Regions from separate parts of the Pseudomonas sp. MWU12-2319 genome, predicted to be linked through region 4. Evidence: predicted binding sites of a transcription regulator. Region 4 holds the regulator's gene; each other region holds the start of a gene.
The links. The regulator FliA, encoded in region 4, starts transcription of late flagellar genes. The targets are predictions, from matches to a motif close to CTAAAGTTTNNNNNNNNNNNGCCGNTAA.

Region 1 (4,407 bases), on a different contig from region 4:
CTCGGATTCTGCGTCGATTGGCAGCACCGTTTCGAGCCCGGGTTTCCGTTGTACCTGCAAGTATCCCGGGGTGACTGCGTGCTGCACCTGAGTGAGCACAAGGGCGACGCCACGCCGGGAGCGGCGCTGCGTATTGAAACCGACGAGCTGGAAGCGTTCAGGGCGCAGTTGCTGGACAGGGCCGGCGGCGATGTACCGCCAGAGATTCAGGCCATGCCCTGGGGCAGCCTGGACATGACGCTACGTGATCCGTTCGGCAATCGGCTGGTGTTTACCAACGCGATTTGCGCCTGACGACGTCCAGCCGGGCTGAAGGCGGTCATCTGTGGGCGCGGAGCTTGCCGGGACGCCGGACCGCCGCGAAGAGGCCCATGAAGCCGGCAAAAGCTTCGTGGATGCACGAGGTGGAAGGCAGTGCTGTTTTCTTCGACCTGATTGGCGCCACAGATTCCCTTCCGTGGGCTTGGCGAGACTGGGGTTATCAGACTCGGAAGTGGCTGACCATCGCCTGCAACTGACTACCCAACCGGGCCAGTTCGACGCTGGACGCCGCGGTTTCGTCGCTGGCGGCGGCGGTCTGTTCGGACACGTCACGGACATTGACGATACTGCGGCTGATCTCTTCGGCCACCGCACTCTGCTGCTCGGCTGCCGCGGCGATCTGCTGGTTCATCGACTGGATGTTCGACACCGTGCGGGTGATGTTTTCCAGTGAGGTGCCGGCCTTGCGGGTCAGGGCCACGCTGCTGTCGGTCAGGGTGCGGCTGTTGTTCATCACATTGGCCACTTGCTGGGTGCCGTTCTGCAAGGCGGCCACCAGGCCTTCGATCTCCTCGGTGGACTTCTGGGTGCGCTGGGCCAGGCCACGTACCTCGTCGGCGACCACGGCAAAACCGCGTCCGGCTTCACCGGCCCGTGCTGCCTCGATGGCGGCATTGAGTGCCAGCAGGTTGGTCTGTTCGGCCACGGCCTTGATCACGTCCATGACGGCACCGATCTTGTCGCTTTCCTTCTGCAGCACGCTCATGGCTTCGGTCGAACGCACCACTTCGGTGGCCAGGCGTTCGATCTGGGCAATGGCTTCGCCGACCACCTTGTCCCCTTCACGGGCTTCACCGTCCGCGGCCGCGGCGGCCTGGGAGGCCTGTTCGGCATTGCGCGCGACCTCCTGAACGGTGGCGGTCATTTCGTGCATGGCAGTGGCGACCTGGTCGGTTTCGATCTTCTGGCTGTTGACCCCGGCGCTGGTCTGTTCGGTGACCGCCGAGAGTTCCTCGGCGGCGCTGGCGATTTGGGTGACGCCATCGCGGATACCGCTGATCAGGTCACGCAGGGTGCTGCCCATGCGCTGGATGCCTTGTTGCAACACGCCCAACTCGTCACGGCGGGTCACCACCAGGTTGTGGGTCAGGTCGCCGGCGGCAATGCGTTCGACCACGCCGAGGGTCTCGCGAATCGGGCGGGTGATCTGTCGGGTGATGACCACGGCGGCGAGAATCCCCACCAGCAACGCCAGCAGCGTACTGCCCAGTTGGAAGGTACGGGCCTGGGCGCTTTCGCTGTCACGCCGGTCCAGCTGGATCTGATACAGCGCTTCGCTGCGCGTGACGATGTCGGTGCCCTGGTCGGTCATTTCCTTGCGCGCCTGCACGGCGGCGGCGTTAGCGGACTTGTAGGCCTGCAACGCGGTGCGGTAGTTGCCCAGGGCCGTCTCGAGCTGGGTCACGGAGCCTTGTTCGGCGCTGCTGAAGGCTTGCTCCAGGTCCTTGAGCCCGGCGATCGCTTCGCTCAGTTGATTGAAGGCTTTCTGCTCGGTGTCCGGGTTGCTGTTGGCGGCGTAACCGCGCACTTCATAGCGGGTGAGCTGGAACTGTTCCTTGGCCCGGGTGATGGCCTGGAAGCGTTCGAAGCGGCCTTCCTCGCCAGGTTGCATGCGCAGCACCTGATCGTTGATGGCGGTGATCAGCTTGCTGACGGTATCGGCGTTGTCGCCCATGGTCTGGCGGGCGCCGTTACCGGTGCGATAGGCATCGCGCATCTTGTTCAGCGATTGCTGGTATTGCGTGATGAGGTCCGCCTGCTCCTTGAGCAGCTTGAGGTTTTCCGGGCTCTTGAAACTGCCGATCAGCTTCTGCTGTTGATCGATGAACGCTTGCAGGTTGACCTGGACGTTCTGGGCGGCGGTTTCGTCGCCGTTGGTCAGCATGTATTGCAGGCGCGCCACGCGCAGTTTGGTCAGCGAGGCGTTGAGCTGGGTGATGTCGCTCATCCAGTTGCTGCGGTCGATCAGCCCACCCAGGCTGTTCCAGCCGGTCAGGGCCAGGATGGTGGTCAGAAGCAGCACCAAGCCGAAACCCAGGCCAAGTTTCAGGTTGACGCTGATATTGCCAAACCAGCTATTCATCGAATTCCTCCAGGAACGTTGTGTTGCGTGCTATCGGGTGGCTGGAAGGTGTTGTTTTTGGAGCCAGCTGAATTTGTTGGTAGAGCTTTTATCGGCGGTAACACAAATAGCTGAACGATATTTTGTCATACAGCATGTTTCTGCGTTGTGAGGACGAGGATAGCGTTGTTTGTCGTTTGCCTGTTCGTGAAGTCGATTTCAGGCAAAAAAAACCGGCGCTCCGAAGGCGCCGGTTCTTTACTGCTCGATCATGCGAGGCAATTTATTGGCCGTAGAAATTATACAGACGCTTGCCGCCGATGGTGATGGTGCTCAGGACCTTGATCGGCGCTGGCGGCGTCGGCACGTTCAGCCCCTGGTCGACGATGACCACGTTGTTCGGCGAGGCTGTGAGAAAGGCTGTCAACTCGGCTTCGGTCATCAGCACTTGCTGCTGGCGCTGGGTATAGAACACGGTGGAGGCCAGTCGCTCCTCCGGTTGGAACAGGGCGACCTGCTTGCCGTGAGCCTGCAGTTCGATGACCTGGTCGGTCAGCGGTTTGAAGGAGTTCTTGAGGTCGGAGCGCGACTCCAGCGACGCCACTACCAGGTAGCCGACGACCACCAGTGCCATCAGCCCCATCGCCAGCGGACGATGATGTTTCACCAGCTTGGCGCTGAACGGCGAGGTGGCCGAGCGCCGACGCAGCCATTCGAGAATCACCAGCGAGTATTCGGCGGCGATGATGGCGGCGGCTGGGGCCATGGACATCAGGTAGACCATGCGCTTGCTGGAAGCCAGGGTCAGCAGGGTGAACTGGGCCAGGATCCAGACGGTCGCGAACAACAGGTGACGATTGGCTACCAGGCGCTTGCGCAGGTTCCACAGGCCCAGGTACACCAGCAGGTTCCAGGGCAGGAAGGATTCCGGCAGCTTGGCCAGGTAGTAGTAGAACGGCTCGTAGTGCCCGGCGGCGGTGAAGGATCCGCTGAAGCGGCCCACGCTGTTGGCCCACAGCACTTCACCGACGGCTTGCATGCCGCCGCGCTGGTAGAGCAGCACCAGCCAGATCAGCAGGGGAATCAGCCCTAGCGCGGTGAACAGCGCCGGGCGCAGCCAGTCGCCGAAGCTGAAGCGTCTGTCGATCAGGCTTTGGCTCACCAGGTAGACGAAAATCACGATACCCGGCAGGGCTAGGCCCAGTACGCCCTTGCTCAGGGTCGAGATCACGATGCCCAGGGCGAAGACACACCACGCCGCCAGGGTTGGCTTGCCTTGTGTGCGTTGCTCGGTGGCGCGGAAGAAGGCCAGCAGGGCCAGGGTCACCCCGAGGCTGAGCAGTGCGTCTTCGCCGACCTGGCGTGCGTTGCCCAGGTAGCTGGCCATGGTGGCGAGCATGGCGGCGGCGGTCCAGGCCAGCACGCTCGGACGCCCGATCTTGCGCAGGAATGCAAACAGCGCGAGCACCGTGAACAGGCCGGCGAAGGCCGAGGCCAGGCGCACGGCCAGAGGCGTGCCGCCAAACAACTGGATGGCGCCGGCATCGAGCCAGAGGCTCAACGGTGGTTTTTCCAGGAAGGGCTCGCCCAGCAGGTGCGGGGTGACCCAATCCCGGGTCAGGTGCATTTCCATCGCGATCCCGGCTACCCGGGATTCGGTGGAGCCTTGCAGCTCATGGTTACCCAGTCCGAAAAAGAACAGTAGGCCGCTCATCAAGAGCAGGATCAGGAAGGGGCGTGTCATTCGCATAGTGATACCGAATAGAGAGGAAGCGGGCCGCAAGGCAATCTGTTGATTGAAAAAGTATACGGGGCGATTTCTCAACATATTGTGAAGAGCGGTCGCCTCAGGGTATGTCTGAATGTTTCAGTCACCCAAGGCTTCACCTTCGCGGCGAGGGTCGGCGCCACCGGCCCATGACGACAGACCCTTGGCATCACGCACGCGCATGATCGCCTGGGTGCCGCTGGTCATGTCCATCTCGCTGACGACGTGGCCCTTGTCCTGCAGTGCCTTCACCAAT
Region 2 (4,407 bases), on a different contig from region 4:
ATAACCGATCTTGGTTGCCTGGCTCCAGTCGACACCGCTGGTGCCGTCGCGTCCGTGCATCAGGGCATTGGCCACGCCGACACCGATGATCGAGCCGATCAGGGTGTGGGACGAAGAGGCCGGCAGGCCCAGCCACCAGGTGCCGAGGTTCCACAGGATGGCGGCGATCAGCAGGGCGAAGATCATCGCGAAACCGGCCGAGGAGCCGACTTGCAGGATCAGTTCCACCGGCAGCAGGGCGATAATGCCGAACGCCACCGCGCCGCTGGAGAGCAGCACGCCGAGGAAGTTGAAGCAGCCGGACCAGACCACCGCGAAATGCGCCGGCAGGGAGTTGGTGTAGATCACGGTGGCCACGGCGTTGGCGGTGTCGTGGAAACCGTTGACGAACTCGAAGCCGAGGGCGATCAGCAGCGCCACGCCGAGTAGCAGGAACGGTGTCCAGGTGGTGACCACGGTGCCGAAGTCATGCATGTCATGCATCAGGCTGTAGGCGGTGAACAGCAAGCCCATGGCCAGTACCGCGAAAAAGATCACCGCGGTGAAGACGCGGGGTTTGCTTTCGAGCAGGGGGTTGCCTTCGCCCTGGGCGGACGAGGCAGCAGTCGATGAAGGGATGGCCATACCGGGAATCCTTTTTGAGAACGGATGCCAGTCATATTCGTTGCTGAATGTTACAGGCTGACTGCGCCAGATCAGTAATCCTGACGTTTGCGAAATGCCCAGCGCCCGGCCAGCAAGGTGAAGGTCACGACCAGCGCTACCAGGATCCAGAAACCTTCCGGGTCGCCCGCCAGCGGGATGCCGCCGACGTTCATGCCGAAGAAGCCGGCAATGATGTTGATCGGCAGTGCCAGGACGGTCACCACGGTCAGGGTGAAGAGGGTGCGGTTGCTCTGTTCGTTGAGGCTGGCGGCGATCTCTTCCTGCAACAGCTTGATCCGTTCGCCGAGGGCTTCCAGATCGCTGAGGATCAGCGAGAACTCCTCGGTGGATTTGCGCAGTTCCTTGACGTCTTCCTTCTGCAACCATTGCGGCGGACGGTTGAGCAGCCGCAGCAACGAGCCCGGCTCCAGGGCCAGCAGGCGTTGCAGGCGTACCAGTATCCGGCGCATGGCACCGAGTTCGGCGCGGTTGTTGCTCAGGCGCAAGGCCAGCAACTGGTCTTCGATCTGGTCGACGCTGGTGCTGGTCTTGCGCACGATCTGGGTCAGCACTTCACCCTGGTCGCGCAGCAGGTGCACCAGCAGTTCCAGCGGCGAGCGAAAGCGTTCGCCGGCCTTGACCGAGGAGCGCAGCTTGTCCACCGAGTGCAGGGGTTGCAGGCGCGCGCTGATCAACAGTTTGCTGCGGGCGCAGACCCACAGCGTGGAGATGTCCGAGGAGACCATGCTGCTGAGGTTGAACACCACGTCGTTGACCACCGCCAGCAAGGCGTTGTCGACGTGTTCGATACGGGTCGAGCGCGAGCCTTCGTGCAGGGCCTCGAAAAACTCGTCGGGCAACGACAGGTGGGTCTTCATCCAGCGCTCGCAGGCGGCGTGTGCCAGGTTCAGGTGCAGCCAGATAAATTCATCGGGATCTTCCGGTTGTTGCAGGCATTGCAGGGCCGTGGCCGAGTCTATTTCCTGACCTCGTTCGCCGGTGCGGAAGCGAAAGCCGTAAAGCAGGCCGAACAGATCCGGGTCACGATGGCTTTGGTCAAGGCTGTGATTCATGGAGGCTCGCTGAAGGGGAATGCCTGAAACATTTTTTTACAGATTCGCGGAGCTCATCATCGCAAGGCTTTTTGACAGTTTTGTGACGAGTTCTGTTCTGGCGGGGGCTGAGCTTTTTCCAACAGGCCGCTGGGCATCTTGCGCTGTATTGACCGATGGTCGACTCGACTCAAGCGTCGTGGCTATACGCCGATGTTATGAGATGTAAGCCATCCTCTATTTGGCCGTGTGCCCGGTTGTCGCTGACAGGGAAGTTTCGACTGCTTGCGCTCCCCACGGGGAACGCTCCATGCTTGTTCCGAGACTGCCCCCATGCTGAAAAAATCCTTGAGAGCACAACTGCTCACACTCCTGAGCGGCAGTCTGATCGCCATGTTGCTGATCGCGCTGACCTGTTTTCACCTCTTGTCCAATGGCGTTCAGGATTATCGGGATTTACTCGCCGGACCCTTGCGCACCTCGCATTTGATCGACGAGGCCAATGTGCAATTCAAAGCACAGGTGCAGGAGTGGAAGGATGTCCTGCTGCGTGGCAAGCAGCCTGAGGACCTCAACCGTTACTGGTCGCAGTTTGAAGCGCGTCAGCGCGATGTGCAGGACATCCTCGGTCGTCTGATCAACCAGCCTGGCATGGATGCACGGCTCAAGTCGCAGATCGAGCAACTGCGTGATGCACACCAGGTGCTGGGCAGCGCCTATCTGAAAGGTCGCGAGGCCTATCTGGCCGCCGGGTCCGATGCGAGCGCCGGTGACCAGGCGGTCAAGGGCGTCGACCGCGCGGCCAGCGAGCAGATGAAGAACCTGGTCGCGCAGTTGCGCCAGCAGGGTGATGAGCAGTCGCAAGCTATCAGTGCCCAGGCCGAGCGGACGATCTGGGTCGGCATCGTTGTGCTGGTGATTTCCGGGTTGTTGATTGGTCTGTTGAGCCTGTGGCTGGTCAACCGCAATCTGGTGGAACCGATCCGTCGCCTGATCGACTACGTGGCGCAATTGAGCCATGGCAAGTTCGACAACAGGGTGAATGCCGATCGCCAGGACGAACTGGGACACCTGGCGGTAGCGGCGAACACCTTGCGCGACTTCCTGGCCGAAACCTTCAGCCATCTCAAGCGCAGTACCTCGGACCTGGACAGCGCCAGCGGCGAACTGAAGTCGATTGCCGGCCTGATGGCCAACGGCACCCACGAACAATTCGAACGGACCGACCAGGTGGCCACGGCGATGACCGAAATGTCCGCCACCGCCCAGGAGGTCGCTCGCCATGCCGGAGATGCCGCTACAGCGGCGGATGATGCCGATCGCGCGGCCCAGCAGGGCGAGTTGGTGATGCAATCGACCATCGAGACCATTACCCGCATGCGTGGCGAAATCACCTCCACCGCCACGGTCATCCGGCGCCTGGAAGCCGACAGCGGACGGGTCGGCAAGGTGCTGGAAGTGATTCGCGGGATTGCCGAACAGACCAACCTGCTGGCGCTCAACGCCGCCATCGAGGCCGCCCGTGCCGGTGAGGCCGGACGCGGCTTTGCCGTGGTCGCCGATGAGGTGCGCAGCCTGGCCCAGCGCACCGCGGCGTCGATCATCGAGATCAACCAGATCATCCATTCGGTCCAGACCGGTGCGGTGGACGCGGCCCAGGCTATCGAAGGCGGGCAGGCCCGCAGTGAGGAGAGCGTCGAGCAGGTGACCGAGGCCGGGGCCATGCTCGAACGCATCACTACCGCGGTGGAAGCGATCCGCGACATGAACCGTCAGATCGCTACCGCCGCCGAAGAGCAGACCTCGGTGGCCGAAGACATCTCGCGCAACCTGACCGAGATCACCGCCATTGCCAGTACCAACCTGGACAACGTCAAGCGCACCGAGGCTGCGAGCCAGAACCTGCACGGCTTGTCGGGACAGTTGAATGATGTGACGGCGCGCCTCGGGGCCTGATTCGCGGCCACAGGGATGTGGCCTTGTATCGGGACGCTGACACGTGTGATACAGAATCGATCTCAATCATGTTGAAAGGTTGTCGATGACATGACTGCCCATAACTGAATCGGGAGATCCCCATGGTCAGCATTACTTCGGTCACCATTGCCCCAACCCTTACCACCAGCAGCACCAACAAGACCACCGGCACCACCGCTACTGACACCACCAGCACCAGCGCCACCGGAGCTGCGAGCACCACCCAGGCCGGCGCTAGCCAACCGGCGGGCGCCGGCGGCGCCTCCGGTAGCAGCAGCGACAGCTCCAGCACCAGTACTTCCTCCCAGGAGGTCCAGCAGCTGCAAAAGCAATTGGCCGATCTGCAAAAGCAGCTGCAGCAAGCGGAGCTGCAAATGCAGAAAGCCCAGGACAGCAAGGGAGACCCGGACGCCAAGGCCACCTTGCTCGCGGCCGCGCAGTCGCAGGTGTCTTCCATTGCCGGTTCCATTTCCACCGTCAGCGCTGCCCTGACCACTGCCTTGCAGGCCGAGGGCAGCAGCACCTCGGGCACTTCGGTAAACACCACGGCCTGAGTCAAAGGCTGTGGTTGTGCAGATCGCTCACCAGCATGCAGCCCGGCGCATGGGTAATGCATAACGGTGGGCGTGACGCCTGCACCACCGATTGCGGGGTCACGCCGCAGGCCCAGAACACTGGAAGTTCATCGTCGGCCAGCGGCACGGCGTCACCGTAGTCCGGTGCACCGAGGTCG
Region 3 (4,407 bases), on a different contig from region 4:
CATGTTCGGGTATTTGGCGACGACCTTTTCCACATCTTCGGTGCGCATCAACGAGGACTTGTTGTTGGGGTCCCCCACCAGGATCACCACATTGCCCTTGTAGTTGGCGCGGCGGGCCAGCTCTTCCATTTGCAGCGTGCCCGACTCCAGCTCATCGGATCCGACGAATGCCGTCTGCGCCGGCCATTTATCGGGACCGGGGTTGCGGTTGACGAACACCAGCGGGATTTTCGCCGCAGTGGCCAAACGCAGCATTTCAGGGGCGCTCTTGGCATTGACCATCGCGACCACGATGGCGTCTACCTTGGAATTGACCAGGTTACGAAACTGGCGCATCTGCAACTCGGCGCTATCATGACCATCTTCCATGAAGATATCGGTATCCAGCACGGCGGCATGCTTCTGCACGCCATTGCGCAGGATGGTCTGGAAGTTGTCGTCGTATTTGGCCATGGCCACGCCCAACAGCGGCGTAGCGGCCTGGGCCAAACCGGCAGTAAGGCAACTGATACCCAAGGCAAGCGTCAACCACTGTTTCATGTTCGGTCTCCCCGGCGTCATACGCTGAAATGATGGAGCAGCTCACGCTGCACCTTGGCCATGTCCGACAGGCCCTGGCTGCTGCTGGCCGTACGCTCGGCCCCCTCGGCGGCCTGTTGGGCGGAGTCGTTGATCTGGGTGACCATGCGGCTGGTTTCCTGCACCGTGGCACTCTGTTCCTCGGTGGCGGCAGCGATCTGGATGTTCATGTCACGGATGGTGCCCACCGCCTCCCCCATCGCCACCAGCAGCTCATCGGCGCCAGAGGCCAAGGTCACGCAGTTGTTGGATTGCACCTGGCTTTCGTTCATCACTTGCACGGCGGAATGAATCTTGCCCTGCATCTGGCCGATCATTTCCTGGATTTCGCTGGTCGACGCCTGGGTGCGGCTGGCCAGTGAACGCACTTCATCAGCCACCACCGCAAAGCCCCTGCCTTGCTCGCCGGCACGGGCCGCTTCAATGGCGGCGTTGAGCGCCAACAGGTTGGTCTGTTCGGCAATGGTGCGAATCGCATCGACGATACTGTCGATGTTCTGGCCATATTTCTGCAGTTCGTCGGTGACCGCCGAGGCCTTGTTCACCTGCTCGGCCTGCTGGCGGATATTGACGATGGTCTCGGCTACTCGCTGTTGCACCTTGTGGGTCAGCTCGCTGGTGTCGTCCACCGCGCTACGGGTGTCCTGCGCCCGCCGCGCGACTTCTTCGACGGTACTCTCCATCTCGGTCATCGCCGAAGCAGCGGAATGCAGGCGATCTTTCTGTTCATCCACTACCCGTGTGGTCTGCTCGCTGACCACCGCGTTATCGCTCGCGGACTGGGCCAGGGTATCGGCGGAGCCGATCAGCTCACGGAAGGTAGTCTGCAAGGACTGAGTCAGTTCGTTGAGGTAGCCGCCGAGTTCACCGAATTCATCTTTGCGACTGACATCGAAGCGCACCCGCATGTCACCCCGGGTAAGCTGCTTCAGCACCTCGCGAAAGGCCGCCAGCGGCCGACGCAGGCTGAAGGCCACCCACGTCCCGATCACCAAGGCGGCCAACACCGCCAGCACACAGACGATCAACAGCAGGCTGAGGCTGTTGCTGATGGTGGCGTCGGCATCGCTCTTCGCCGCGCTGGCCACGTCAAGAGACTGGCTACCGAATTCGCCGATCTTGTCCAGGGTGGCCTGCAGGCGGGTTTCCGTCGTCTGGCGTTGTTCGCGAACATGGTCGGCCAGGCTGGCTTCCTGCTGAAAGGCACGATACAGCCCATCACTGCCGGTCAGGTCGTTGAGCAAACGGTTGACCATGACCGCGACGATGCGCCCTACCCTGGGGTCAACCGCCAAAAATGCCTGGACCCGCGAGTTAATCACCTCGTCCTGCAGGTTAAGCAGGCGCTGCAAGGTCACGATATCCGGCTTGGCGGCGTGGGCGGCCAGACTGTCGTAGGACTTATTGACTTCCAGCAGCAACTTCTCCGCTGCGGCCAGGTGTTCATCGGCACCGGCACTGCGCTCACGGGCGATATAATCGCGCAGATAGCTGGTCAGCTGGACTCCCTGGCTGCTGCTGTAACCTTGCAACTCGTGGGTCAGGGCAACTTGCGCCACATACTGGCGATGGGTCTCCATCAGGCTCTGGGCCTGTTCGACATAAGCCGCACTGAGTTGGCGTTGTTGAGTCAGGTTGTCGCGTAGCTGCGGGTGATCGCCGATATAGGTCGGAATACTCTCGAGCAATTGGGTAAAGCGCACCAGGCTGTCGTTGAACGGCTGCTTGCCGTCGTCGATCTGCTTGGGGTCGTTGCTGATAAGAACCGCCAACAGTGCCTGATTGGCCCTGAGAATATGAACGTAAAGCTCGCTGGCCGCCCGGCTCAACGGCGCAGATTGGCCGGTGATGATCGTCAAGCGCTCGCTGATCGAGTGGGTGCTTTGATAGCTGATGCCGACCATGGTGAGCAACACCACCAACAACACGGCAAATCCGCCAATCACTCGCTGAAGAATGGTCATGGCTATCCTCTTTTATTTTTATACGGACTCAAGCATACGTTGCACAGAGCACCAATCTTGGCGGTTTCTTGGTGGCCTGAACGGTTATCGGCGTGTCAATGGCCAACTTTAGGCTCAGCCTGTTGGCCTCTCCGACGACCTCACTCACGTTGGTACTTTGGCAGCTTCTCGACCACCCCGGCCAATAATGGCAATATGCCGCTTGACGAGCGGTACGTTCACTTTGAGGAATGGTAATATCGCTGGCCATCATTCACAGACAGCCCTTGAGAAGTGCTGAGGCTCTTTCGCTCAGGACGATGCAGTGAGCACCTTATATGCCAGCACGATATAAAAAAATAATAGCCCTCTTGTTTTATGTCATTTTACAAGGGACTAATCCTGCCTACGCCGCGAATGAAGAGCCTGACGCCAGCAAGATGCCAGAGGCCTCCATGAATGAGCGTGTGCTCAATATTCCCGGTGATAGCGAGCGTCCTGTTGCCCTGCAACTGACAATATTGACGCCCAATGGCCCAGGCCCGTTTCCCTTGGTGGTGATGAATCACGGCTCCGATGGCAAAAAAAAGCCGAAGGATAATCCCCGTTATCACCTGACTTTTTCCGCCTATTATTTTCTGTCGCGCGGTTATGCCGTGGCGCTGCCCATGATGCGTGGCTTTGCCGGATCGGGCGGACAACCAGAGCACCATGGTTGCGACTTTATAGCGACCGGTCTCAGCAATGCCCAAGACATCCGCGCAGTCATCCAGTATATGACCGCACAGTCCTACATCGATGGTCGGCGCATTGTTGTCGCAGGCCAAAGTTTTGGCGGCTTTAACACATTGGCACTCGGCACGCTCAACATCCCTAACGTCAAAGGCCTGATTAACTTTGCAGGTGGGCTCAAAGAGTCTGATTGTGCCACCTCGGAGCAAAGTATGGCCGTTGCCGCTGCCTACAACGGCGCACATACCAGCATTCCGTCCATCTGGTTTTATGGCAGCAATGACAAAGTGTTTTCTGAGCCGACCTGGCGCACCGTCTATGAGCGGTATACCGCAGCGGGTGGTGCGGCCGAACTAGTGGCGTATGGCGACTTCATGGACGACTCGCATAACCTGTTGGGTTTTCCGGAAGGCCTGGCGATTTGGGGGGCTAAAGTAGACGCCTTCCTGGCCAAATTGGGGCTGCCTCACCAACCGCTCCACCCCGAGTACCTGCCAGTACCTGCGCCGCCGCCAACCCGGTATGCCGCCATCGAGGATATTGGCGCCGTGCCGCTTACGAACGACCTGGATCGACAGAAATACCGAGAGTTCTTGACCCAATCCATGCCGCGCGCTTTCCTTATCGGCGAAAATGGTGGCGTCGCTTCCATGCATGGTGGGTTCGATCCGCTCGGTGCCGGGCTTCGCGCCTGTAAAAATAAAGGCGCCACGTGCTACCCCTACGCGGTGGATAATGAAGTGGTCTGGGTGAAGCGATTACCGACACAGGTTCCACCACCAACACATTTCGCGGCACTCAATGACGCGAATGCCGTACCGTATATCAACGATCAGGGCCGGCAAACCTATCAACAGTTTCTAACAAAACAGCTTCCACGCGCCTTTCTGATTGCTGGCGATGGCACTGCTGCTTCAATGCAAGGTGGTTTTGATCCGCTTGGCAGGGGATTGGCCGAATGTAAAAAAGTGGGAAAAAACTGCCGGCCCTACGCCGTGGACAATGACGTAGTTTGGGTTAAACCCGCACAAACTCCACCCCCCACGCATTTTGCGACGCTAGAGGATACGACGGCTATTCCCTATCTCAGCACAACGGCCCGAGACGGGTATCGAAAGTTTCTGGCACTTAAAAAGCCACGCGCTTTTACCAT
Region 4 (4,407 bases):
CCGCCAGGCGCGCCAAGGCCGCCAGCAGCTCCGGGGTGGCCGCAGTGATCGGGCCACGTTCACGGACTTCGCTGAACATGCCGTTCACCGCATCCAGCGCTTCCAGGACCACGTCCATCAGCTCCGAGTCGACGCGTCGCTCCCCCTTGCGCAGGATGTCGAACACGTTCTCGGCGATGTGACAGCACTCCACCAGCTCGTTGAGCTGGAGGAAGCCGGCGCCCCCTTTTACAGTGTGAAAACCGCGAAAGATTGCATTGAGCAGATCCGCATCATCTGGCCGGCTTTCCAGCTCGACCAGTTGTTCGGACAGTTGCTCCAGAATCTCGCCGGCCTCAACCAGAAAATCCTGAAGGATCTCTTCATCGGCGCCGAAGCTCATGTGTTTGGGTGCTCCTAGAATCCAAGACTGGAAAGCAAATCGTCGACATCGTCCTGACCGGACATAACGTCTTCACGTTTATCGGCATGAATCTGCGGACCTTCACCCTGGGCCATCTGTTTTTGTGGGTCTTTTTCGGCAAGAAGCGCATCGCGGTCATGTTCGATACCGGCAAAGCGGTCGACCTGACTGGCCATCAGCACCAATTTGAGCAGATTGCTTTCCACTTCGGTGACCATCTGGGTCACGCGCTTGATCACCTGGCCGGTAAGGTCCTGGTAATCCTGGGCCAGCAGAATATCGTTCAGCTCGCTCGAAACAGCGCGGGTTTCCTGCTCGCTGCGGGACAGGAACGTCTCGACCCGCCGCGCCAGCTCGCGAAACTCCTGGGCACCGACTTCGCGCCGCATGAAACGGCCCCAGTCGGCGCCCAGGGCCTTGGCCTCGACGTTCAGGCCAGTGATCCTCGGGGTCGCACTCTCCACCAGGTCCATGGTGCGATTGGCCGCCGCTTCGGTCAGCCTGACCACATAGGACAGGCGCTCGGTGGCGTCGGTGATCTGCGACACTTCCTCGGCCTGCGGCATATGCGGGTCGATCTGGAAGTTGACAATGGCGCTGTGCAATTCGCGGGTGAGCTTGCCGACTTCCAGGTACAGGCCACGGTCACGGGTCTGATTCAGCTCATGGATCATTTGCACCGCGTCGCCAAACCGGCCTTTTTCAAGGCTGTCGACCAGCTCGCGGGCATGTTTTTTCAGGGTTAGTTCAAAATCACCCAGTGAAGATTCGTTGTGCTCCATAGCGCCCCCGTGGTGGACTTCATCAACCGATGCGTTCGAAGATCTTCTCGATCTTCTCTTTCAACGCCTGGGCCGTGAATGGTTTGACCACATAGCCGTTTACACCGGCCTGGGCAGCTTCGATGATCTGCTCGCGCTTGGCTTCAGCGGTCACCATCAGCACCGGCAGGTGCTTGAGCTTTTCATCGGCGCGCACGTGGCGCAGCAGATCGATACCGGTCATGCCGGGCATGTTCCAGTCGGTGACCAGAAAGTCGATGCTACCGCTGTTGAGGACGGGAATCGCGGTAGTACCGTCGTCCGCCTCAACCGTGTTGGTGAACCCGAGGTCACGCAACAGGTTCTTGATGATCCGCCGCATCGTTGAAAAATCATCAACGATGAGGATTTTCATGTTCTTGTCCAATTCGACCTCCAAGCAGTCTTAAACGCGTACAGCACCTGGACGCGCTGTTCAATCAATTCGGCACAGCACTCAACGACTGCATGGAAACGCCATCCGGCCGAGTCACCCGCAAGACGTCAAACGCCTTGCCGGTCTCGTTCGCAGTGTTCCCACACTGCCCTCAGCGCGCTCGCCACTCCCCCAAACGCCCCCGCAAACGGGCCGCGCACTGGCTGTGTAACTGGCTGACTCGCGACTCGCTGACCCCCAGCACCTCACCAATTTCCTTGAGGTTCAGCTCCTCGTCGTAGTACAGCGCCAAGACCAGTCGCTCACGCTCCGGCAAATTGGCAATCGCATCCGCCAGCGCTGCCTGGAAGCGTTCATCCTCCAGGTCGCGCGACGGCTCGAGATGAGTACTTGCGCCGTCCTCGTGCAGCCCTTCATGGTCGCCGTCCTGCAACAGGTCGTCGAAACTGAACAGGCGGCTGCCCAAGGTATCGTTCAAAATCCCGTAATAATCGTCGAGACTCAATTGGAGTTCGGCTGCAACCTCGTGATCTTTAGCGTCACGGCCGGTTTTTGCTTCAATTGCGCGAATTGCGTCACTGACCATACGGGTATTGCGGTGTACCGAACGTGGTGCCCAGTCGCCCTTGCGCACTTCATCGAGCATCGCGCCGCGGATACGAATGCCGGCATAGGTCTCGAAACTGGCCCCCTTGCTCGCGTCGTACTTGGTCGAGACTTCCAGTAGCCCGATCATCCCGGCCTGGATCAGATCCTCGACCTGGACACTGGCCGGCAACCGCGCCAGCAGGTGATAGGCGATACGTTTGACCAACGGTGCGTAACGTTCAATCAATTCATATTGGCTGTCACGCGACGACTTGGAATACATGCGATAGCCACTGGCAGTCATAGCACCGGTCCCGCACTCGTTTGATGCACCAGACGCTCGACGAAAAACTCCAGGTGCCCCCGTGGATTGGCGGGAAGCGGCCAGGTGTCGACCTTCTGAGCGATAGCCTTGAACGCCAAGGCACATTTCGAACGAGGGAATGCCTCATAGACCGCACGCTGCTTTTGCACGGCCTTGCGCACACACTCGTCATAGGGAACGGCGCCGACGTATTGTAAGGCCACGTCCAGGAAACGATCCGTGACCTTGGTCAACTTGGCGAACAGGTTGCGGCCTTCCTGCGGGCTCTGGGCCATGTTGGCCAGCACGCGGAAGCGGTTCATGCCGTAGTCGCGGTTGAGCAACTTGATCAAGGCGTAGGCATCGGTGATCGATGTCGGCTCGTCGCAGACCACCAGCAGCACTTCCTGGGCCGCGCGGACGAAGCTGACCACCGACTCACCAATGCCCGCGGCGGTGTCGATCACCAGCACGTCGAGGTTGTCGCCGATATCGCTGAATGCCTGGATCAGGCCGGCATGCTGCGCCGGGCTCAGGTGCACCATGCTCTGGGTCCCCGAGGCCGCCGGCACGATACGAATCCCGCCCGGGCCTTGCAACAGCACATCGCGCAGCTCACAGCGGCCTTCGACCACGTCGGCCAGGGTACGTTTGGGTGTCAGGCCCAGCAGGACGTCGACATTCGCCAGCCCCAGATCCGCATCCAGCAGCATGACGCGCCGGCCAAGCTCAGCCAGGGCCAGGGATAAATTCACTGACACGTTGGTCTTCCCGACGCCACCTTTGCCGCCGGTCACCGCGATCACCTGTACGGGATGCATGCTGCCCATGTTCTCTTCTTACCTTGTCTTGCTTAGACGGAAGGCCACATAACTGGCTGCGCGTTCACTTGTCGGAACAATGCGTGGCAGACCATCGATGTAGGTAATTTGCAACGTCTGAATACTCATCTCAACCCACCCGTTTTGACGGGCTGTGGTAGATATCAGCGAACATATCGGCCATGGCTTCCTCGCTGGGTTCTTCCTGCATTTGCACACTGACCGCCCTGGACACCAATTGATGCCGGCGCGGCAGGTGTAGATCATCCGGAATGCGTGGCCCGTCGGTCAGGTAGGCCACTGGTAATTCGTGACTGATGGCCAGGCTCAGCACTTCGCCGAGGCTCGCCGTTTCATCAAGTTTAGTCAGGATGCAACCGGCCAGCCCGCAGCGCTTGTAGCTGTGGTAGGCGGCGGTCAGCACCTGTTTCTGGCTGGTGGTGGCCAGGACCAGATAATTCTTCGCCTTGATCCCGCGTCCGGCCAGGCTTTCCAGTTGCATGCGCAACGCCGGATCGCTGGCCTGCAGGCCGGCGGTATCGATCAGCACCACGCGCTTGCGCAGCAGCGGGTCGAGGGCCTGGGCCAGGGACTGGCCCGGGTCGACATGGGTCACCGAGACGTTGAGGATCCGCCCCAGGGTCTTGAGTTGCTCCTGGGCACCGATACGGAAGCTGTCCATGCTCACCAGCGCGATGTTCTGCGCGCCGTACTTGAGCACATAACGCGCCGCCAGCTTGGCCAGGGTGGTGGTCTTGCCCATGCCGGCCGGGCCGACCATGGCGATCACACCGCCTTCTTCCAGTGGCTCGATCTCGGGCGTGACGATCATCCGCGCCAGGTGCGCCAGCAGCATGCGCCAGGCCTGGCGCGGCTCCTCGATCCCGTTCACCAGCTCCAGCAGGTCCCGCGACAGCGGCCCGGACAGGCCGATACGCTGCAGGCGACGCCAGAGGTTGGCCTGTTGCGGCTGACGACCTTGCAACTGGTTCCAGGCCAGGGAGCCGAGCTGGACTTCCAGCAGCTCGCGCAGGCCGTTGAGCTCCGAACGCATCGAGTCGAACACTCGCTGGTCCACCGCCGGGGCGTGTGCG

Region 1: the regulator FliA is predicted to act here: its motif matches at 2,493-2,520, upstream of M5C01_RS06090 (methyl-accepting chemotaxis protein).
Region 2: the regulator FliA is predicted to act here: its motif matches at 1,887-1,914, upstream of M5C01_RS25315 (methyl-accepting chemotaxis protein).
Region 3: the regulator FliA is predicted to act here: its motif matches at 2,628-2,655, upstream of M5C01_RS12695 (methyl-accepting chemotaxis protein).

What each region holds. Positions count from the first base shown of each region.
Region 1 is NZ_JALJES010000003.1:111,374-115,780, reverse strand. Features, by position in the region: gene M5C01_RS06095 (glyoxalase superfamily protein) at 1-294, shown strand, start outside; gene M5C01_RS06090 (methyl-accepting chemotaxis protein) at 482-2,404, opposite strand; gene M5C01_RS06085 (phospholipid carrier-dependent glycosyltransferase) at 2,667-4,133, opposite strand; gene ggt (gamma-glutamyltransferase) at 4,251-4,407, opposite strand, start outside.
Region 2 is NZ_JALJES010000017.1:150,072-154,478, forward strand. Features, by position in the region: gene M5C01_RS25305 (inorganic phosphate transporter) at 1-624, opposite strand, end outside; gene M5C01_RS25310 (transporter) at 696-1,718, opposite strand; gene M5C01_RS25315 (methyl-accepting chemotaxis protein) at 2,031-3,653, shown strand; gene M5C01_RS25320 (hypothetical protein) at 3,776-4,228, shown strand; gene M5C01_RS25325 (putative hydro-lyase) at 4,230-4,407, opposite strand, start outside.
Region 3 is NZ_JALJES010000006.1:269,467-273,873, reverse strand. Features, by position in the region: gene M5C01_RS12700 (substrate-binding domain-containing protein) at 1-540, opposite strand, end outside; gene M5C01_RS12695 (methyl-accepting chemotaxis protein) at 558-2,543, opposite strand; gene M5C01_RS12690 (CocE/NonD family hydrolase) at 2,978-4,407, shown strand, end outside.
Region 4 is NZ_JALJES010000002.1:4,334-8,740, reverse strand. Features, by position in the region: gene M5C01_RS02755 (chemotaxis protein CheA) at 1-382, opposite strand, end outside; gene M5C01_RS02750 (protein phosphatase CheZ) at 397-1,185, opposite strand; gene M5C01_RS02745 (chemotaxis response regulator CheY) at 1,208-1,579, opposite strand; gene fliA (RNA polymerase sigma factor FliA) at 1,752-2,492, opposite strand; gene fleN (flagellar synthesis regulator FleN) at 2,489-3,322, opposite strand; gene flhF (flagellar biosynthesis protein FlhF) at 3,444-4,407, opposite strand, start outside.